Linked DNA regions of Massilia sp. METH4. The protein of the gene in region 2 binds, or shares a complex with, the protein of the main gene of each other region. Links are inferred from orthologs where the notes say so. Each region holds a gene or a part of one and is shown on either strand. Other genes may lie near its edges.

What was found.
Region 1: the proteins of tldD (region 2) and pmbA are in contact, whole or in part, in a solved structure (PDB 5NJ9), measured with the Escherichia coli proteins. The link is inferred for Massilia sp. METH4 from one-to-one orthologs.

The regions. Positions count from the first base shown.
Region 1 is NZ_CP146614.1:969,628-979,871, forward strand. Bases 4,823-7,754 are described here. They hold pmbA (metalloprotease PmbA), read right to left. Parts: upstream 6,999-7,754; coding sequence 5,646-6,998; downstream 4,823-5,645. Other genes in these bases: V6Z91_RS04340 (TRAP transporter substrate-binding protein), read right to left, coding at 4,823-5,559; yjgA (ribosome biogenesis factor YjgA), read left to right, coding at 7,091-7,705; mog (molybdopterin adenylyltransferase), read left to right, coding at 7,686-7,754. Also shown: V6Z91_RS04310 (M14-type cytosolic carboxypeptidase), read left to right, coding at 1-574; V6Z91_RS04315 (helix-turn-helix transcriptional regulator), read right to left, coding at 581-1,318; V6Z91_RS04320 (hypothetical protein), read left to right, coding at 1,451-1,849; V6Z91_RS04325 (hypothetical protein), read left to right, coding at 1,889-2,284; V6Z91_RS04335 (hypothetical protein), read left to right, coding at 3,150-4,253; more of V6Z91_RS04340, read right to left, coding at 4,471-4,822; more of mog, read left to right, coding at 7,755-8,324; V6Z91_RS04360 (carboxylesterase), read left to right, coding at 8,335-9,006; V6Z91_RS04365 (carboxymuconolactone decarboxylase family protein), read right to left, coding at 9,167-9,721; V6Z91_RS04370 (aspartate aminotransferase family protein), read left to right, coding at 9,815-10,244.
Region 2 is NZ_CP146614.1:3,104,437-3,114,678, reverse strand. The notes cover bases 3,105-6,034. They hold tldD (metalloprotease TldD), read right to left. Parts: upstream 5,335-6,034; coding sequence 3,874-5,334; downstream 3,105-3,873. Other genes in these bases: V6Z91_RS13730 (carbon-nitrogen hydrolase family protein), read right to left, coding at 5,399-6,034; V6Z91_RS13740 (TonB-dependent receptor), read left to right, coding at 3,105-3,740. Also shown: V6Z91_RS13745 (Ig-like domain-containing protein), read right to left, coding at 1-571; more of V6Z91_RS13740, read left to right, coding at 1,119-3,104; more of V6Z91_RS13730, read right to left, coding at 6,035-6,211; V6Z91_RS13725 (YhdP family protein), read right to left, coding at 6,216-10,242. UniProt on the Escherichia coli protein: Metalloprotease involved in CcdA degradation. Suppresses the inhibitory activity of the carbon storage regulator (CsrA).

The DNA.
Region 1 (10,244 bases), 2.1 Mb from region 2 along the record:
GCTGGACCCGGCCGACCCGTTCGCCAGCCAGTGCCTGAAGGAAGCCGTGTTCTACGTGGTGCCGAACATGAACCCGGACGGCTCGGTGCGCGGCAACCTGCGCACCAACGCGGCCGGCGCCAACCTGAACCGCGAGTGGAACACGCCCACGATGGAGCGCAGCCCGGAAGTGTTCCTGGTGAAGGAAGCGATGCAGGAAACCGGCTGCGACCTGTTCCTGGACGTGCACGGCGACGAGGGCCTGCCCTATGTGTTCGTGGCCGGCAGCGATTCGCTGGAAAACTTCACCCCCGAGCAAAAGGCCGAGCAGGATGCCTTCATCGCCGACTTCAAGGTGGCCAGCCCCGACTTCCAGAGCGAATTCGGCTACCCGGACGCGCCGTTCACCCCCGAAGTGCTGACCATGGGTTCGCCCCACATCACCCACCTGTTCGGCTGCCTGTCGCTGACCCTGGAACTGCCGTTCAAGGACAATGCCAACGACCCCGACCCGGTCAACGGCTGGAACGGTGCCCGCTCGATGAAGCTGGGCGCCGCCGTGCTGCAGCCGGTGCTGCGCGCGCTGCGCCGGTAAGACGCATCACCGCTCGCGCCGCAGCTTGCCGAACGCCTTCGGCAACCAGGGGCGCGCCGCGAGCATGAACGTGATGGCTTGCCGCTCCTGGTATGGCAACCGGGCGTCGGCCTGGTGCTGCCGCGAGAAATCGTCGGCCACCTGGCGCAGCCGCTCCAGCAGTGCCTGCGTGGAGGCCGGCGACAGCATCACGCTGAACAGGCGCAGCAGTTCGCCCTGGCCGTCGAAGCGGGCGTCGAGGTAGTCGGCCGCCGCCTCGCGGCGAAACCAGGCCTGGATCGGGCCGTTCGGAATCCAGTCGAACGTGCGCTCGACCAGCAGTTTTACCCGGTTGTTCGGTTTCAGGACGAGGAAGCCGATGCGGTCCAGCCGCAGCAGGTACTTCACGGCTTCCGCTTCCGTGAGCGCGAACGTGGCCACCATTTCGTCGACCGGCACGCCGTTCAGCGCCGCAACCGCGACCAGCAGCAGCTTCGGGTCGCCCGTCAATTCCTCTTCCTGCGCATAACTCAGTTGCGCGATCAGCCGGGGCGCGTCAAGCGCGGTCCGCGTCAAATCCAGCAGGTCGATGCCGGCCGCCGCCAGTACTTCGTCGAGACGCTGCAAGCTGAAGCTGCGCTGCGCGAACATGCGCTTCACGCTGGCCTCGGACATGCCGATGCGCCGCGCCAGCTCCGCGTAGGTGATGCCGCGCGCCTTCAGTTCACGTTTCAGTCCCTCGACCAACATCGCGCTGCCGGGCATAGGCTTATCCTTTGAAAGTATCGCTTTCCGATACTTTAGCAGGGTCGGCCCGCAACTGCCGGGATATCGATTGCCTGCCTGGCCCGCGGCACCGATGATGCGTGCACTGTCATTTTTACTTGTTTGGAGACAATGATGAAACGCCTGCTGTGCCTTACCCTGTTGAGCCTTGCCTGCGCCACCGGCCATGCCGCCGATGGTTCGGCCCCTTCGCAAGCGATCGGGGAAGCTTCCGGTGTCGTGGTGGTGGGGTCGCTGGTGCCCGTGGTGCTGGCCGGCAGCGTCGTCGTGGTGGCGCTGGAGAAAACGGGCGAAGGCGTCGACCTGCTGCTGGAAAGCGCGGCCGATGGCAGCCGCGCCACGGTGCGCTTGTCCGGCAAGGCGGCCGAGGGCTTGTCGGTGGCGGCCGGCACCGCCGTGGACGTGACGGCCACCAGCACCGGCCATGTGCTCGTGGCCGCGGGCAAGGTAATCGCCTTCGTGCCCAATGCGGCCGGCAAGGCATTGCTGCGCAGCGCGCGCGAATCCTGAACCACACCATTGCACGATCACTGCACGGAGTCATTCATCATGAAACGCATTCTTTCCCTTGTACTGGCCGCATCCCTGCTGGGGGGCATGCCCGCGGCCCGAGCCGGCACCGCTTCCGAGGCGTCGATGATCAGCGGCCTGCTGTCGGGCCTGGTCGTCGTCGGATCGATCGCCGCAACCGGTTCCACCGTGGTCGAGAGCGTGGAAAAGGTGGGCGACGGCGTGGAACTGCTGTTGACGAACACGTCGAACGCCAGCAAGGCCACGGTGCGCCTGTCCGGCCGGGCGGCGCAGCAGCTCTCCGTTGCCGCCGGCACCACGCTGGACGTGGTGGCCACGTCCACCGGCCACCTGCTCGTCCTGTCCGGCAAGGTGCTTGCCTTCGTTCCCAATGAGCTGGGCAAGGCCCTGCTGCATCACGCGGAGGTGAAATGATGCGCCCCCTTCTGTTCGCCGCCTGCCTGGCCTTCGCCGCGCCCGCCTGGGCCGGCCAGCCGTGCGAGGAAGTGCCGATGGCGGTGACGGACACGGTGAAGTCGCTGGACCTTGCCCAGCGCACGTTCCAGGCGCTCGATGCCAGCGGCGCCAAGGCGGTGCTGATTTCGCGCGCGGGCCAGGACTTGAGCAAGTACGGCCTGCGCTACTCGCACATGGGCATCGTGGTGCGCGACCACGCGGCGGGGCGCTGGACCGTGGTGCACGAGCTGAACGAGTGCGGCACGGCTTCCTCTGGCCTGTACAACGAAGGCCTGGGCAATTTCTTCCTCTCCGCCTGTTCCGCTACGAGGCGCAGGTGGTGATTCCCGGCCCCGAGGTGCAGGAGCGGCTGGCGCAACTGGTGGCCACGCGCACTGCGCGACGGCTGCACGAGCCCCATTACAACATGCTGTCCTACGCGTATTCGACGCGCTACCAGAACTCGAACCAGTGGGTGCTGGAAACGTATGCGGCGGCCAGCGCACCGGCCGGCCAGGTGGAAACGCGCGAGGAAGCGCAAGCCTGGCTGAAGGAGGCAGGCTTCGAACCGATCACCGTCCGCGTGCGCAGCGTGACGCGTCTCGGCGGGCGCATGTTCCGCGCCAACGTGGCCTTCGACGACCACCCGTTCGATCGCCGCATGGCCGGGCAGATCGACACCATCACCACCGAGGCCATCGTGCGCTTCGTGCGGAAGATCGACAGCGCGGCGAAGGTGATGGTCGTGGAATGACGCATTGCGTGCGCGTGGTTTGATCCAACACAAATGTGGCAAGCTGGGCGGCACAATGATGGGGATACGAACCCATCGAGGAGACCCGTCATGCGCACCCTTGCCCTGCTGGCCGTTGCCGCGCTGCTTGCCGGCTGCACCACGCCCTACCGCCCGCCCCGGTTCATGGAGGCCGATGCCCGCTTTCCCGGCCTGATCGATTTCGCTGCCCGCGCCCCGGCAAAGAGAACCGACGTGCTGCTGGTGCACGGCATGTGCACGCACGACGCGACGTGGGCGAAGGAAACCATCGACACGCTGGCCGCGCAATTGTCGGCGAATGTCACGCCGGGGCCGGTGCAGCGCGCCGCCGCACCCGCCATCGAGATCGTGCCGATCCGGGTCGATACCCCGCATGGTGCGATCCACTTCAAGTCGCTGATCTGGTCGCCGCTGACCACGCCGATCAAGCAGCAGCTGTGCTACGACCAGACCGACAAGTCGCCGATCTGCTCGGGCGCCCCGCCCTTCACACCGGTGCGCGCCCGCCTGAACGCGAAAGTGAAGGACTGGCTGCTGGACGATTGCCTGCCCGATGCGCTGGTCTACGAAGGCGCGGCGCGCGAGCAGATCCAGCTGCGCATGCGCGACGCGATCCTGGCCGCCACCGAAGGCGGCGACACGGACGCACCGCTGGTGGTGATCTCGGAAAGCCTGGGCAGCAAGATCCTGTACGACACCCTGCTGCGCATGCTGGACGAACCGGCGCCGAGCCGCGCGGCCCAGGTCGCGGCGCGCGAGCTCCAGCGCACGGCGTGGCTGATCATGGCCGCCAACCAGATCCCGCTCTTGCAAATGGCCGAACAGCCGCTCGCGCCGGCGTCCGCCGCGCCGACGGTCATGCAGGCGCCGCCGCCGGACAGCCTGCAACGGCTGCTGCAAAAGCGGCGCGCGCCGGTGGCCGACCGCCGCGGTGCCGCGGCCCCGCTGACCCTGGTCGCCTTCAGCGATCCCAGCGACGTGCTAACCCATACCCTGCCGCCGGAACGCTACCGCGAGGATGGAACGACCGTGTTCAACGTGCTGGTGTCGAACGCGCCCACGTATTTCGGGCTGTTGCAGGACCCGGTGCGGGGGCACCTGGACTACCTGTCGAATCCGGATGTGGGCAGCTTGATCAGTTGCGGAATGCCGCGCAGTGCGCTGTGCAAGTGATGCTCCGGCGATCGGCCTGTTTCAAGTGACTGGTGTCGTACACCTTCAGGTCGGTCCGCCGCAGCGGTACGACACCGGTTTTCCCAGCCATAGTCGACAAGATCTGGCGAAAACCGGTGTCGTACACCGAAAAGCCGGTGTACGACACCATGACGCGAGCGCCGGTGGCTTCTTCTCCATGAGATGACAGGCACCGGCTTTGGCCAGCCCCGGGCCACTACTTCCCGCGCCCCGCGGAAATCAGGTAATTCTGGATCGGCGCCTCGGCCACCGAGGCCCACTGGTTCTGGTCTTGCCGGAACCTTTTCCACGGCTCGTAGATCTTGCGGAACTTGGCGTTCTTCGACGCTTCCTCTTCCATCACCGCGGTGGCCGTCTTGTAGCAGGCGTCCATGGCGTCGCGCGGGTAGGTGCGCAGCTTCACGCCGTTCTTCAGCAGGCGGGCCAGGGCAGCGGGGTTCTTCACGTCGTATTCTGCCTGCATGGTCACGTGCGCTTCATACGTGGCCACTTCCACCGCGGCCTGGTAATCCTTCGGCAGCTTTTCCCATTCCTTCAGGTTCACGTAGAACGAGAAGGAGGCGGACGGTTCCCACCAGCCGGGCGCGTAGTAGAACGGCGCCACCTTGAAGAAGCCCAGCTTTTCATCGTCGTAGGGGCCCACCCATTCGGCCGCGTCGATCGTGCCCTTTTCCAGCGCCGGGTAGATATCGCCCCCGGCCAGCTGCTGCGGCACCACGCCGAGGCGTTCCAGCACCCTGCCGGCAAAGCCCGCCACGCGCATCTTGGTGCCCTTCAGGTCGGCCAGCGACTTGATCTCCTTGCGGAACCAGCCGCCCATCTGCGTGCCCGAGTTCCCGCCCAGGAAGTTGATGATGTTGTAGTCCTTGAAGAAGGCGCGCATCAGCTCGCGGCCGCCGCCCTGGTCGTACCACGCCGTGTGCTGGCGCGACGTGAGCCCGAACGGCACGGCGCAATCGAACGAGAACGCACTGTCCTTGCCGAAGTAGTAGTACGAGGCGCTGTGGCCGCACTCCACGGTGTTGCCCTGCACGGCGTCGAGCACCGCCAGGCCTGGCACGATCTCGCCGGCCGCGAACGAGCGGATCGTGAACTTGCCGTTGGTAAGCTGGGAGATGCGGCGGGTGAAGGTATCCGAAGCACCAAAGATGGTGTCCAGCGACTTGGGGAAGCTGGAGGCGAGGCGCCAGGTGATGGCGGGCTGGGACTGCGCGATGGCGGGCGCGGCGATGATGCCGGCTCCCGCGCCCGCGGCAGCCTTCGCAATGAAGCGTCGACGTTCCATACGGTCTCCTGAGGATGTTTTATAACGTTACGGAATACGCTACTGCTCAGGACAGTGTAGGGAAACGCCGATGGCGTGGCAACAATTCAGTTGCCGGCGACGACCATCTTTTCGATCAGGATGGAACCCGTCTGTTTCGTGCCACGGATCAGTACGTCGTTGCCGATCCCCACGATCTGGCGGAACATTTCCTTCATATTGCCGGCGATCGTGATTTCCTCGACCGGATACTGGATGATGCCGTTCTCGACCCAGAAGCCGGAGGCGCCGCGCGAATAATCGCCCGTCACGTAGTTGGTGCCCTGGCCCATCAGTTCCGTGACCAGCAGGCCGGTCCCCATCTTCTTCAGCATGCCGGCGAAGTCGTCTTCCGGCCGCGTGAGCGTGGACGTCAGCGACAGGTTATGCGAGCCGCCGGCATTGCCGGTGGTTTGCATGCCCAGCTTGCGGGCCGTGTACGTGGACAGGAAATAGCCTTGCAGGATGCCGTCCTTGACCACGTCGCGGTATCGCGTACGCACACCTTCCTCGTCGAACGGCGCCGAGCCGATGCCGCCGATCACGTGCGGGTCTTCGGAGACCTGCACGTGTTCCGGGAACACCTGCTGGCCCAGCGTATCGAGCAGGAAGGTGGACTTGCGGTACAGCGCACCGCCGGACGTGGCCTGCACGAAGGCGCCCAGCAGGCCCGCGGCCAGCGGCGCCTCGAACAGCACGGGCACGGTGCGGGTGGTGATCTGGCGCGCGTGCAGGCGCGCCAGCGCGCGTTCGGCGGCGTAGCGCCCGATCGCTTCCGGCGTGGCCAGCTTCTTCGGGTCGCGCACCGAGCTGTACCAGTCGTCGCGCTGCATGTGGGCGCCCTTGCCGGCGATCGGCGTGGCCGAGATGGTGTGGCGCGAATACGGATAGCCGCCGATGAAGCCGCGCGAGTTGGCCGACACGAAGTGCGACTGCTGCACGTGCACGCCGGCGCCTTCGCTGTTCGTCACGCGCGGATCGACGGCGAAGGCCGCCGCTTCGGCGCGCTGCGCCAGCGTGACCGCTTCCTCGGTGGTGATGGCCCACGGGTAGAACAGTTGCAGGTCGCGCGGGTCGCGCTCCAGCAGTTCCTCTTCGGCCAGGCCGGCCGCTTCATCGTCCGCCGTGAAGCGGGCGATGTTGTAGGCCGCTTCCACGGTGGCGCGCAGCGAATCGGTGGAAAAGTCCGACGTGGAGGCATTGCCGCGTTTCTTGCCGACGAACACGGTGACGCCGAGGCCCTTGTCCTTGTTCTGCTCGATCGTTTCGATCTTGCCCTTGCGCACCGACACCGACAGCCCGCTACCCTCGCTGATCTCGACGGCGGCATCGGTGCCGCCCTTCTCCCGCGCATAGGCCAATACGTCCCGCGCAAGCTGTTTCAACTGGTCCTGGCTGTGGGTGAAATGCGATTCGCTCATAGGGTGTTTTTGGTCGGCTAAGCATTAAAACAGTTATCATAGCAGCCGTTTACCGTTTTTACAGGCGCGCCTGAATGGCGCGTTTTTCTATCATGCCAAATGCAAACCGCGGGGCCGTCGGCTTCGATTCTTCCGAATTCCAGGAAAAGTACGAGCGCCCTTCCAAAACCGAAATGAAACGCCAGTCCGACGCCCTGCAGGCGCTGGGCCTCGAACTGGTGGAACAGCCGCGCGACCGCGTCAAGCGCGTGCCGATGCCGGAAGACGTGCGGGATGCCATTCTGGAATGCCAGAACATCAAGAACCACGAAGGCCGCCGCCGGCAGCTGCAATTCGTTGGCAAGAAAATGCGCACGCTGACGGAAGAGGAAGTGGCCGTCATCCAGCGCACGATCGAAGGCTGGAAAGGCGCCTCGAAGGCCGATACGGCCGCGCTGCACGCGCTGGAACGCCGCCGCGAAAAGCTGCTGGCCGACGATCAGGCATTGACCGCGCTGCTGGCCGAGCACCAGGAACTCGATGCGCAGCACCTGCGCACCCTGATCCGCAATGCGCGCAAGGAACAGGCCGAAAACAAGCCGCCGAAGGCTTACCGCGAAATCTTCCAGATCCTGAAGGAACTGGATACCAAGGCGCGCGGCGCCGCCAAGCAGGCCGAGGCCGATGCCGACGAAGAGGAAGACGAGGATGACGATCGAGCCGAGTGAACTGGCGAATTTGCTGGTCGTGGGCCTGGTGTCGGTCTCCGACCGGGCCAGCGGCGGCGTATACCAGGACCAGGGGATTCCGGCGCTGGAAGACTGGCTCAAGCGCGCGATCACCACGCCCTTCCGCGTGGAGACGCGCCTGATCCCCGATGACCGTGCCACGATCGAAGCGACGCTGGTGGAGCTGGTCGATACCGTGAAATGCCATCTGGTGCTGACCACGGGCGGCACCGGCCCGGCCCGCCGCGACGTGACGCCGGAAGCCACGCTGGCCATCGGCACGAAGGAAATGCCGGGCTTCGGCGAGCAGATGCGGCAGATCAGCCTGCGCTTCGTGCCCACCGCGATCCTGTCGCGGCAGGTGGCGGTGATCCGCGAGACTACCGACCACGCCGCGTTGGTGATGAACCTGCCCGGCCAGCCGAAATCCATCAAGGAAACGCTGGAAGGCTTGAAGGATGACGCCGGCAACGTACTGGCTGCCGGCATCTTTGCCGCGGTGCCATACTGCGTGGACCTGATCGGTGGGCCGTATATCGAGACCGATGCCGCCGTGTGCAAGGCGTTCCGGCCGAAATCGGCCATCCGCAACAAGGCGGCCGACACCCCACTGCAATGACGAGGAATCCATGATCGACGTGTTACCGAACATCGAAGTCGCCACCAACGACAATCCGCAGGTGGCGATCATCTGGCTGCATGGCCTGGGGGCGGACGGCAACGACTTCGTGCCGTTCGTGCAGGAACTGAATCTCTCCGGCCTGCCCGGCATCCGCTTCATCTTCCCGCACGCGAACACCATGCCGGTGACGATCAACGGCGGCTACACGATGCGCGCATGGTACGACATCGTGCATACCGACCTTGGCCGCCAGGAAGACGAAAAGGGCTTGCGCGCCTCGCAGCTCCAGGTGGAAGCGCTGATCGAGCGGGAGAAATCGCGCGGCATTCCGGCCAGCCGCATCATCCTGGGCGGCTTCTCGCAAGGCTGCGCGATGACCCTGCAGACGGGCCTGCGCTACAAGGAAAAGCTGGCCGGGCTGCTGTGCCTGTCCGGCTACCTGCCGCTGGCTGACAAAACGGCCGCCGAGCGCAACGCCGCCAATGCGGACACGCCGATCTTCCTCGCCCACGGCCGCCTGGACCCGGTAGTGCCGCTCGCCCGCGCCACCGCCTCGCGCGACGCGCTGAAGGCGCTGGGCTACCAGGTCGAGTGGCACGACTACTACATGCAGCACTCCGTCTGCCCGGAAGAAGTGGCCGACATTTCCGGCTGGCTGCAGAAAGTCCTCAAGAGATAACGGCTGAGAGGATAGGTGTCTGACATCAATTCCAGCGGAATTGGTGTCAGACACCGGTTTTCCCTGCCGAAGTCGGCGACTGCGGTGCCGAAAACCGGTGTCGTACACCGGCAAAGCCGGTGTACGACACCAGGACGCAGCGCGGCTTCTTCGGCTGCCGCTACTCCGGCAGCGGAACTGCCGTCGACTCCGGCGCCGCCGACTGCGCGGCGTTCATCACCATTGCCAACAGGGTGTAGTAGCCGTTCAATCCCATCAGGTCCGTCACGCCGTGCTCGCCGAACAGGCGCAGCGCGGCGCCGTACGTGGCGTCGGTGACGCGCTTGTCCCGTTGCAGCTCCATGCAGAAGTCGTAGACCGCCTGCTCGTCCGACGCCAGGCCGGCGGGCGGGCGCCGGTGCGCGATCGCGTCGATGACGGTCGGGGCAATGCCCGCTTCGGCGGCGATCGGCGCATGGATTGCCCATTCCACCTGCTGGTTCCACTGCCGGGCCGTGACGAGGATGGCCAGTTCCGACAGCCGCGTGCCGATCGCGCTGCGGTAACGCAGGTACTCGCCCACGTGCTGGACAGAGCTCATCAGTTCAGGGCTGCGCAGCAGCGGAACGAAGGGGCCGTACAGCGCGCCGCGCGGGCCGGCGATCACGTCCTGGGCGGCGGCCCGTTGTTCCGGCGTCATATGCTCGGGCGGGATGGGGGGAAGGCGGTCTGACATGACGGCAATATTCGCTCACGGCAGGGGAAAAATCAAAGTCTTGGTGTTGCTCGCGGGCTACTGTCGACCGGTCGACACCCCAACGAGGACATCATGACCCAAATGATCCACCGGAACCTGCGCCAGACGCCCCCCACCGCCGTGTGCGCCTTCGGCATGTACATGCGCGACAGCAATGGCAATACCTATATCGACGCGAGCGGGGGCGCCGCCGTGTCCTCGCTGGGCCACAGCCATCCGGACGTGCTGGCGGCGATGAGCGCGCAGATGAAGACGACGGCCTATGCCCACTCCGGCTTCTTCACCACCGACGCGGCCGAGGAACTGGCGCAGCGCCTGGCCACGGACGCGCCGGGCGACCTGAACAACGTGTACCTGGTATCCGGCGGTTCCGAGGCGATCGAGGCGGCGCTGAAGATGGCGCGGCAATTCTTCGTGGAGAACGGCGAGCGCCAGCGGCGCATCTTCATCGCCCGCAAGCAGAGCTATCACGGCAATACGCTCGGTGCACTGGCGCTGGGCG
Region 2 (10,242 bases):
TGGGGGCGAGTGTTACCGACGGCGGAGAGTTGGCAGGCGGGCTGATCGTTACTGAAACCGGTGTCGACGTACCTGTCTTTCCATGGATATCGTACGCCCGAGCGGTAATCGAATACGTCCCTGCCGGAACATTTGTCCAGGTGTAGGTATAGTTCCCGTAAATGCGATAACTTGTCAGCGGCGTGCCATTGGCGAGAAATTCGACAGAATCCATTCCGCCAACGCTGTCGGTTGCCGTCGCACTCATTGTGATCGTTCCAGGCGCCGACGCCTTCGTTGCCGAAGCACTTACCTGGACTACCGGCGCGTCGTTAGCCACCACTTCAATCCATACAGTTCGGGTAGAACCGGCTGCCGCGCCGATGTTGGACCCATTGTCGAATGCCCTTGCACCAATCGAATGGAATCCAACGCTCAAGCCTGTAATCGTATAAGAGAAGTCCCTGATCGGGATGTCATATTCGTCCGCGGTTCGAGGACCAAGGGCAGCAGTGCCGACCAAATTACCGTCCACGTATATCTCGACCTTCTCGACGTAGAACGAATAAGCATCGCCGATCGAGTTGGTCACCACATTCCCGCGCGCCACACCTGAGACTGCGATAGCGGCTCCTTCAACATAGGAGTTGCCACCCGAAGGGGTCATGGGATTAATTGCCGGAGCTTGGCATTGCCCGCTGATACATCCCGCATGCGCTATTGGGACAAATGGCGCATACAACGCACAAAGCAACGCCAACTGCATCACGAGTGACGTCAAATGCGTCCACAAGCGCGAATGCTGACCGGCCATACTCCCCCCGAGGATTTTGATGTGATTAATCGTTCAACTCTACAGTACGACCTCTGCCGTAATACTCTCCGATTGTCACATGCTGGGTATTTATCCCGGAGTGTTGCTTTTTTGAGAATTTCATGTTGAAAAGTCCTGAAAACTCGCCTCGGTTCGCGTACTTCCTGTAGCAGAGCAAACATTCCGTGGCAAAGTCAGGTTGCAAGCATCAATTCATACGATGCAGAGCAAAAAGAACCGTCAACTGTTTGTATAGGAGCCCTGAACCATGGAACAACCGCACAGCAGCCACCGTTGGACCCACCCGTTCTGTCGTCGCCTGGGTATGAGCCTGGCTGGCCTGCCGATCGCGCTGGCGCCTCTCGCTGCCCACGCCCAACAAGCCGAGGAAGGCCAGATGGCCCGCGTCGAAATCACCGGCTCGTCGATCAAGCGCATCCAGACCGAAACCGCCACGCCGCTGACCGTGTTCCGCGCCGAGGAATTCGTGAAGCAGGGGCTGACCACAGCGCAGGAAGTGCTGGACCGGATCCCGTCGAACCAGAGCAGCTTCGGCGCGGCCAACGCCGTGGGCGGCAATGCCAGCGGCTTGCCGACGGGCGGCCAGGCCACGGCCGACCTGCGCGGACTGGGCGGCGACAAGACGCTGGTGCTGCTGAACGGCCGCCGGCTGGCCACCCACCCCTACGATGGCGCCAGCGTCGACCTGAACCTGATCCCGGTGGCGGCGCTGGAACGCGTGGAAGTGCTGCGCGACGGCGCTTCGGCCATTTATGGCACGGACGCGATCGGCGGCGTGATCAACTTCATTACCAAGCGGGCCGTGGACCGTGCCACCATCGCCGTGGAAGCCACGTTCCCGGAAGAGACGGGCGGCCGCGAGCGGCGCGCCAACGTCACGGTCGGCGGCGGCGACCTGGAACGCGACCGCTGGGCCATGCTGGGCGTGTTCGACTACCACAAGCAGGATGTGCTGACCTCGCAGCAGCGGCCGTTCTCGGCCACCGGCGTGATCCCCGAACGGGGCTTGAACGAGACCTCGGGCACGCCGTTCCCGGCCAATTACTTCGACCCCGTCACCGAGGTCGCTGGCAACCCCGGCTTCGCGACGGGCTGCGATGCGCCGCTCTCGGTGCCGCGCGCCAGCGACGGCACCTGCCGGCAGGATTACACGCGCTTGATCGACAACATTCCGGAGCAGGAACGCATCACCGCGTACGGCAGGGCCAGCCGGAAAGTTGGCACCGACCACACGGCGTCCGTCGAGTTGCTCTATTCGGTGAATAACGTCATGTCGCGCACCGCGCCGCCGCCGCAGACCGGCCTGATCTTGCCGGCGTCGAGCCCCTACTACCCGGGCAATGCCGGCGGCGTGCCGGCCCAGCCGGGGTTGTCCGGCGAACCCCTGAACGTGAGCTGGCGGCCGACCGAGGCGGGGCAGCGCCAGATCCAGTCGAAGGGCCGCGGCACCCGGTTGGTCGGCTCGCTGGAAGGCATCATCGCCGGCTGGGATTACGAGGGCGGGCTGTCCTGGTCGGAGAGCCGGTCCGAGGAAAACTTCACGGGCGGCTACGTGCAGGACGCCAGCTTCGCCGCAGGCGTGCTGAACGGCATACTCAACCCGTTCGGCATGCAGAACGAGGCGGGCCGCGCCTACCTGGCCACCACGGCACTGCGCGGTCGCGTGCAGGACGCCAAGAACCAGCAGACCGCGTTCGACTTCAAGGCCAGCCGCGAACTGTTCGACATGGCTGGCGGCAAGTTCGCCGTGGCCTTCGGCACCGAGCTGCGGCACGAGAAGGCGGACTTCAACGTCAACCGCGACATCGCCGGGCAGGCGGCGAGCTCGGGCCTCTCCGGCTCGCTGTCGAAGGATGGCAGCCGCACGATCCAGGCGGTGTTCGGCGAAGTCAGCGCGCCGTTCCTGAAGAACCTGGAAGCGTCGCTGGCCGCCCGCTACGACCACTACAGCGATGCCGGCAGCACGTGGAACCCGAAAGCTTCGCTACGCTACCAGCCACACCAGACCGTGGTGCTGCGTGGTTCGGCCAGCACGGGCTTCCGCGCCCCCACGCTGTTCGAGAAGAACGCCCCGCTGTCACGCAACGACACGAGCAACAGCTATAACGACCCGATCCTGTGCCCCGGCGGCGTGCCACAGCCGGGCGCAAATCCGCTGCGCGACTGCGACCTGCAACAGTTCAAGCTGCAAGGCGGCAACCCGGATCTGAAGCCGGAAAAATCGCGCACCTTCTCCGTTGGCGCCGTATTCGAGCCGGTGCCGGCCCTCACGCTGGCGATCGATTACTGGGACATCCACCTGCGCGACAAGATCGGCGCGCTGCCGGAACAGACGATCTACGGCAACTTCGACAAATACCGCGACCGCTTCCTGCGCTTCCCGGACGGCTCGCCGAACGCCATCTGGGACTTGAACGAAAACCTGGGCAAGGTGGAGACGGACGGTATCGACGTCAGCCTCACCGCGCGCACGCCGAACCACAGCTGGGGTGGACTGACGTTCACGCTGGACGGCACCTGGGTGCACAGCTACAAGTACCAGAACGAGCGAGACGGCGAGTTCATCGAGAACGTGGGCCGTTACGCGGACAACTACGTGGTATTCCGCTGGCGGCACAACGCGGCGCTGACGTGGCGCTCGGGCCCGTGGAGTGCCACGCTGGCCCACAACTTCAAGACACGCTATGACGACCAGAACCTCGTCGACGCGCAATACTTCAACCGCGTGTCGTCGTACAGCCTGGTGAACCTGTCGGGCACCTATACCGGCTTCAAGAACATCACGCTGACGGCTGGCGTGAAGAACCTGTTCGACAAGGAGCCACCGTTCTCGAACCAGGGCACGGTGTTCCAGAAGGGGTATGACCCGCGCTATACCGATCCGATCGGGCGCGCCCTCTACCTGCGGGGGGCGTACACGTTCTAACTGCAACGTTGCCCGGAAAACGGGGACAGACCCCATTTTCTGGGCAATATTTCCTGGGAAATGGAGTACGTCCCCATTTTTCAGGAAACAAAAAAGGCGCCGGGAGGCGCCTTTTCTTCGAGCGGAGCGGGGGTTACGCGGTGCCGCCGACGGTGACGCCGTCCAGGCGCAAGGTCGGCTGGCCGACGCCCACCGGCACGCTCTGGCCTTCCTTGCCGCATACGCCCACGCCCGGGTCCAGCTTCATGTCGTTGCCGATCATGGAGACGCGGTTCAGCACGTCCGGGCCGTTGCCGATCAGGGTGGCGCCCTTCACCGGGTAGGTGATCTTGCCATTCTCGATCATGTAGGCTTCGCTGGCCGAGAACACGAACTTGCCGTTCGTGATGTCGACCTGGCCGCCGCCGAAGTTCACCGCGAACAGACCGTTCTTCACGGACGCCAGGATTTCCGCCGGGTCCTTGTCGCCCGCCAGCATGTAGGTGTTCGTCATGCGCGGCATCGGCAGGTGGGCGAACGATTCGCGGCGGGCATTGCCCGTCACGGGCATCTTCATCAGGCGCGCGTTCATCGTGTCCTGGATGTAGCCGCGCAGGATGCCGTCCTCGATCAGGGTCGTGCACTGCGTCGGGTTGCCTTCGTCGTCGATGTTGAGCGAGCCGCGGCGGTCCGGCAGCGTGCCGTCGTCCACCACCGTCACGCCCTTGGCTGCCACGCGCTCGCCGATGCGGCCGGAGAACGTGGACGACCCCTTGCGGTTGAAATCACCTTCCAGGCCGTGGCCGATCGCCTCGTGCAGCAGGATGCCGGGCCAGCCCGGGCCCAGCACCACGGTCATCGGGCCGGCCGGGGCCGGGCGCGAATCGAGGTTGACGAGGGCGCCCTTGACGGCGTCTTCCGCATACTGGGTGAGCAGCTCGTCGGTGAAGTAGCCGTAATCGTAGCGGCCGCCGCCGCCGGACGTGCCCATCTCGCGCCGGCCGTTCTGCTCGACGATGACGGTGACCGATACGCGCACCAGTGGGCGGATGTCCGCCGCCAGCACGCCGTCGCTGCGCACCACCAGCACCACGTCGTATTCGCCGGCCAAGCCGGCCATCACCTGCACCACGCGCGGGTCTTTCGCGCGGGCGATCTTTTCCACGCGCTCGAGCAGCTTCACTTTCGCCGCCGCGTCCAGCGACGCGATCGGGTCGTTCGGCAGGTACAGCGAGCGGCCGCCCTGCTGGGCCAGGCTGCCGGCCACCTTGATCTTGCCGGAGCCGGCGCGCGCGATCGTGCGCGTGGCCGCGGCGGCGTCGAGCAGGGCGGCTTCGGAAATCTCGTCGGAGTACGAGAACGCCGTCTTCTCGCCGGACACGGCGCGCACGCCCACGCCCTGGTCGATCGAGAAGCTGCCCGTCTTCACGATGCCCTCTTCCAGGCTCCACCCTTCGTTCTTGGTGAACTGGAAGTACAGGTCGGCATAGTCGACCTTGTGCGTGAACATGGTGCCCAGCGTCTTGATCAGCTTGGCTTCGTCCAGGCCGAACGGCGTCAGCAGCACATCGCGCGCGACCGCCAGCGAGGAGAGGTTCGGTTCGAATGGTTTCATCTTGGTAATCCCGATCTATGACTGGGTGTCATTGTAGTGGATAGCGAGCATGCCTGCCTCGGCCTTACATCGTCCGGTGGCGGAGGGCCGGCAGCTTCTGCCGCACGCTGGCGATCAGTTCATGATCGATGAGCCCGCCAACAACACCCTCGCCTTCCTCGATGATGGCGCGCACCTCGCCCCACGGGTCGATCAGCTGGCTGTGCCCCCACGTGCGGCGGCCGTTGACGTGGGTGCCGCCCTGGGCCGAGGCCAGCACATAGCACTGGTTCTCGATTGCCCGCGCGCGCAGCAGCGTGTCCCAGTGGGCGGCGCCGGTGGTGTACGTGAACGCCGCCGGCACCACGATCAGGTCCACCGGCCCCATGGCGCGGAACAGTTCCGGGAAGCGCAGGTCGTAGCAGATCGCCATGCCCACCTTGCCCGCGTCCGTGGCGACGGTACCCACGTGCTTGCCCGGCACGATGGTGCGCGCCTCGTCGTAGGACTCGCTTTCGTTGGCAAAGCCGAACAGGTGGATCTTGTCGTAGCGCGACACCTGCTCGCCGGCCGGGTCGAACACGAGCGTGGTGTTGAGCACCTTGCCCGCCTCGCCGGAGACCAGCGGCAGCGTGCCGCCGAACAGCCAGACGCCGTGCTCGCGCGCCAGCTCGGCCATCGTGCGCTGGATGATGCCGCTGCCCAGTTGCTCGGCCACGGCCACCTTGTCGGTGTCGGCGCGGCCCATGATCGGCCAGTATTCGGGCAGCACCACCAGGCCGGAGCCCGAGCCCGCCGCCTGGCCGACGAGGCGGCGGGCGGTGGCGATATTCTCTTCCACGTCGGGCGTGGAAACCATCTGGACGGCGGCAACGAAGTTGGCAACGGCGGTCATCATGTCCTCACTGGGTTCGGGTGGCTTTCGACAATTCCGGGGTGGCGATCCGGTTGTTATCCAATTTCGTGATGACGGGCGATTTCCACGGCCCCGTCACCTGCATCTGGTACGTGAGCGCCTTCATCATCGGCTGCGACAGGAACAGCTGGGCCAGGTAGCTGCCCAGCCCGATCACGGGGTTCACGGCCAGCGCATACACGAGCGGCGCCGTGCCGAAGTTCAGCTCGGGAATCACCACCACGTGCAGGTTGGTCGACTCGTTGGCGATATCGGCCGAGCCGGCCATCAGCACGGTGGCCTGCACGCCGTGCATCTTGAGGTTCTCCGTCTTCACGATGCCGCCATCGATCACGGCGTTCGCGGTGATCCCGTCGAACTGCAATCCCTGCGAGAACACGTCGTTGAAGTCGAACTTCAGCAGCCGCGGCAGCGCCTGCAGGCTCAGCACGCCCAGCAGCTTCGCCGCTCCGGGGTCCTGCTTCAGGAACTGGCCCTTCTCCACATTCATTTCCAGCTTGCCGGCCAGCGTGGGGATGTCGAGCGAATACGGCAGCCCCTTCCAGGCGATGTCGCCGGACAGCTTGCCCTTGCCGCCCCTGACCGTGTCGGCGAAGCCGAAGCGTTCCAGCAGCTTGCCGGCATCGGCGATCTCCAGGTTGAAATTGAGCGCGCTGTCATGGCGCCCGCCCTGGCTGACCCAGCGGCCGGTGCCATGCAGCGCACCGTCGGCATTGACGAGCGCCAACTTCGACACGCGCCACTCGCGTGACGACGTGATCAAGGCATTATAGGCCTGCAATTCCAGGCTTCCCAGCGGCCGGTTGAACAGCTCGAACCGTTCGGCCACGATGTCGAGCGCGGGGATCGCCGGCGAGCTGGCCGAGCGTTCCAGCATGTCCTTCACGTCGCCGGCCGCCGATTCGGGAATGATCAGGCTGGACAGCCGGGCCGTGACCTTGCCCAGCCCGCGCCCGGTCGGCGATTCGGCCCACGTGATGTAGCCGTTCGCCTGTTTCGAATCGATGCTGGCCTGCCAGGCGCCGCCGCGGTGCGTGGCGCCCAGCACCACGCTGTCGAGCTTGCGGCTGGCCAGGATCATCTCGTCGGCCCGGGCCGCCATCATTTCCGGCACGATGTACTGGGTCAAGCTCGGCGCTTCGCCGGCACCCGCCGCGTTGGCGCCGCCGGCACCGCCAATGTCGCTGGCCAGTGCCATCCAGTCGTCCACGTTCAGCGATTTCATGTTCACGTTCAGCGCCATGCCGCTGTCCGGCTCCGGCGCCGGCGTGTTGACGCCGATGCCGCCGCGCACCAGCTGCCACGGGCCGCGCTCCTGGCCGTGGCTCTGCCGCTGGCGCTGCCAGGCGCCCGCCACCACGTTGCCGATCGACAGGTGAATATCGTCGCGCGCCAGGCCGGCTTCGTTAGTGGCCGCGCCATTCAGGACGAAATGCACCGGCAGCGCGTCAGCCGCTTCCTTCTTCAGCGGTGCCGGCAAGTCGAGGCCCACGCCCGTCAACAGCGATTCCACCACGACCTGGTACTGGTGGTTGTGCGCCGTGATCAAGCCGTTGTAGCGGGTGCTGCCGCTGATGTGGCTGGCCAGGCGCTGCATGGCCGGTGCCGGCCACGTGCGGCGCAAGCCCTCCGCCGTCATGGTGCCGCCGATGCGCACGGCGATGGTACCGTCGCGCTGCGTGCCGCCGCTGACCAGGAGCTGGCCGCCGAGCAGCGTGCCGTTCAAGCCGTTCAGGTTCACGCCCCGCTCGTTGAATTCGACCTTGCCGGTCGTGAGCAGCACGGTCGGCATGTCGTTCCATAACGTCACATCGTTGCCCTGCAATTGCAAAGTGCCGTTCACCTTGCTTTCACGGATACGGTTCAGGGGCAGGTGCAGCTTGAGCGCCAGTTTTGCATTGCCGCTCGCCGTGGTCTGGTCGGTGAAGTGGCCGATCCATTCGAGTACGGGGCTGTTGGCCACGTAGCGCAGGTAATCGCTCATCGCGCCGGCCGCGTTGCCGTCGATCTCGAGGATGCTGTCGTGGTGGATCAGGTCGGCAATGACGGCCTTCACGTCGGCGAGATGGACGTTGCCGGTCTTGGCCGTGTCGGCGCGGATTTCCATGCGCGCCCGTTCGAACGCGAAGCTGCCCTGGATCTGCTCGGCCTGCGGCCACATGGGCGACGTGCCGTTCGGCGCGAAGTGGGCCGGTTCGTAATTCAGCCGGCCGTCCTGGATGCGGCCGGCGATGCGGAACTCGCCCTCCCTGAAGCCGGGCGTGTCGGCCGCGAACGGGAAATGCGCCAGGTCGCCGGCCAGCCGCAGGGATACGTCGTGGGCGCTTCCCGCTTCCAGCGCGCCGGTCAGCCAGGCCTTCAGGTGCGGCGGGGTGGCGATCGGCAGGTAGCGGCCGATACGGTTGATGACGAAGGCATCGAGCTTGCCGGTGATGTCGGCCACGCCCGGGCCGGCCAGCTTGCCATCCTTGCCGGCCGGCAGCCGGTGCGTGCCGCTGATGGAACCGGTCAAGCCTTCCTGGTCGAATTCCAGCTGGCCCAGGTCCACGCGCAGGCCTTGATCGTCACGCGACCACGAGGCATCGACCAGCAGCTTCCTGAAGGGCATCGCACGGGTTTCGAACCAGGCCGGCATGTCGAGCACGAAGCCGGGCGCGTCCAGCACCAGGCTGCCACCGCTGTCGCGCGCATCGAGGGTGCCCGTCAGCCGCTCGAAGCCGGGCAAGGCAGGGATGGCCGGCAGCGCCGGCGCCCTGCCATTGGCCGCTACGGCCGGACGCGCGGCCAGCGCGGCCATGCCCAGCTCGCGCAAGTCGGCCCGCACACGCCACGCGGCCGGTGCCGACAGCGGTCCCTGCCACTCGGCACGCAGGTTTTCCACGCGGCCGCGCGGCGCCAGGTCGGCCAGGAGGCCGCGCTGCGCGGCAGGCAGCGGGAAGCGCGTGGCCAGCTCGGCCAGCGCCTTCAAGTCCAGCGCCGGGGCCGTCACTTCGGTGCGCCCCGGGTGGGTCTTCGTCGCCGGCGTGGTGCGCTCCGCCACGGTGGTGGACGCCAGGGTTGCCCCATCGCGTGTGCGCAGCGCGAGGTTGGTGACGCTGGCGCGGTGGCCGTAGATGCCGAACGGCGCATCGCGGTCGGCACCGCGGGGCGCCTTGTCCTCGCTGAAAGCCAGCCGGCCGGACAGCGCCGCCACGTCCAGCCGCGGCAGCCCGGCGCCCAAGGTGGCCGACAGGTCTTCCAGCGCCACGTCGGCCGTCACGCCCGTCAGGCGCGCGCGGTCGATATCGAGCCAGGCGCGCAGGCTGCCGCGGCCGGAAGCAAGTTCGTGCGGATACGGCAGGTGCGGCTTCCAGGCCGCCAGGTCGGCGCCGCTCATGGCCGCGTACAGCGTGCCGCGCCACTGCTTGACGTCGGCCGCATGCTGCGTGAACGCCGGCTGCTTGAAGTCGGCGCGAATGTCGAGCTTGCCGCCCAGCGCGCGCGGCGGCGCGGCCGTGGCGCCCAGCCGATGCCGGCGCCAGCCGTTTTGCAGCAGCACATTCACGTCCTGCAAGGCCAGCGGCTCGGTGCCGCGCAGCGCATCGGTCCACACCACGCGTCCCTCGCGGATGACGACCTCGCGCTGCCCCAGTAGCCAGTCGGCGCCGCGGCCATCATCCTTGCGGCTCGGGTCGACCAGGATGCCGGCGACGTAGAGCTTGCCGTCGGGCTGGCGCCGCACGTCCAGGTCGGGGCGGATCAGTTCCAGCGATTCGAAGCGCACGTCCAGCGTGGCCAGGCTCCACCACGACAGCGTGGCCGATACGCTGGGCAGCCGCAGCGCTTGCTGGCCGGCGCTGTCGCGCAGCACCACGTCGCCCAGGAACAGGTTCGGGCGCAGGCCCGACCAGGACGCGTAGATGCGGTCGATCGTCACGGGATTGCCGGCGGCGCCGCTGGCGAGGCGCTCGATATCGCCCTTGTAGCGGTCGATGTTCGGCAGCACGGCCCAGCGCAGCGCGAGGAACAGCAGC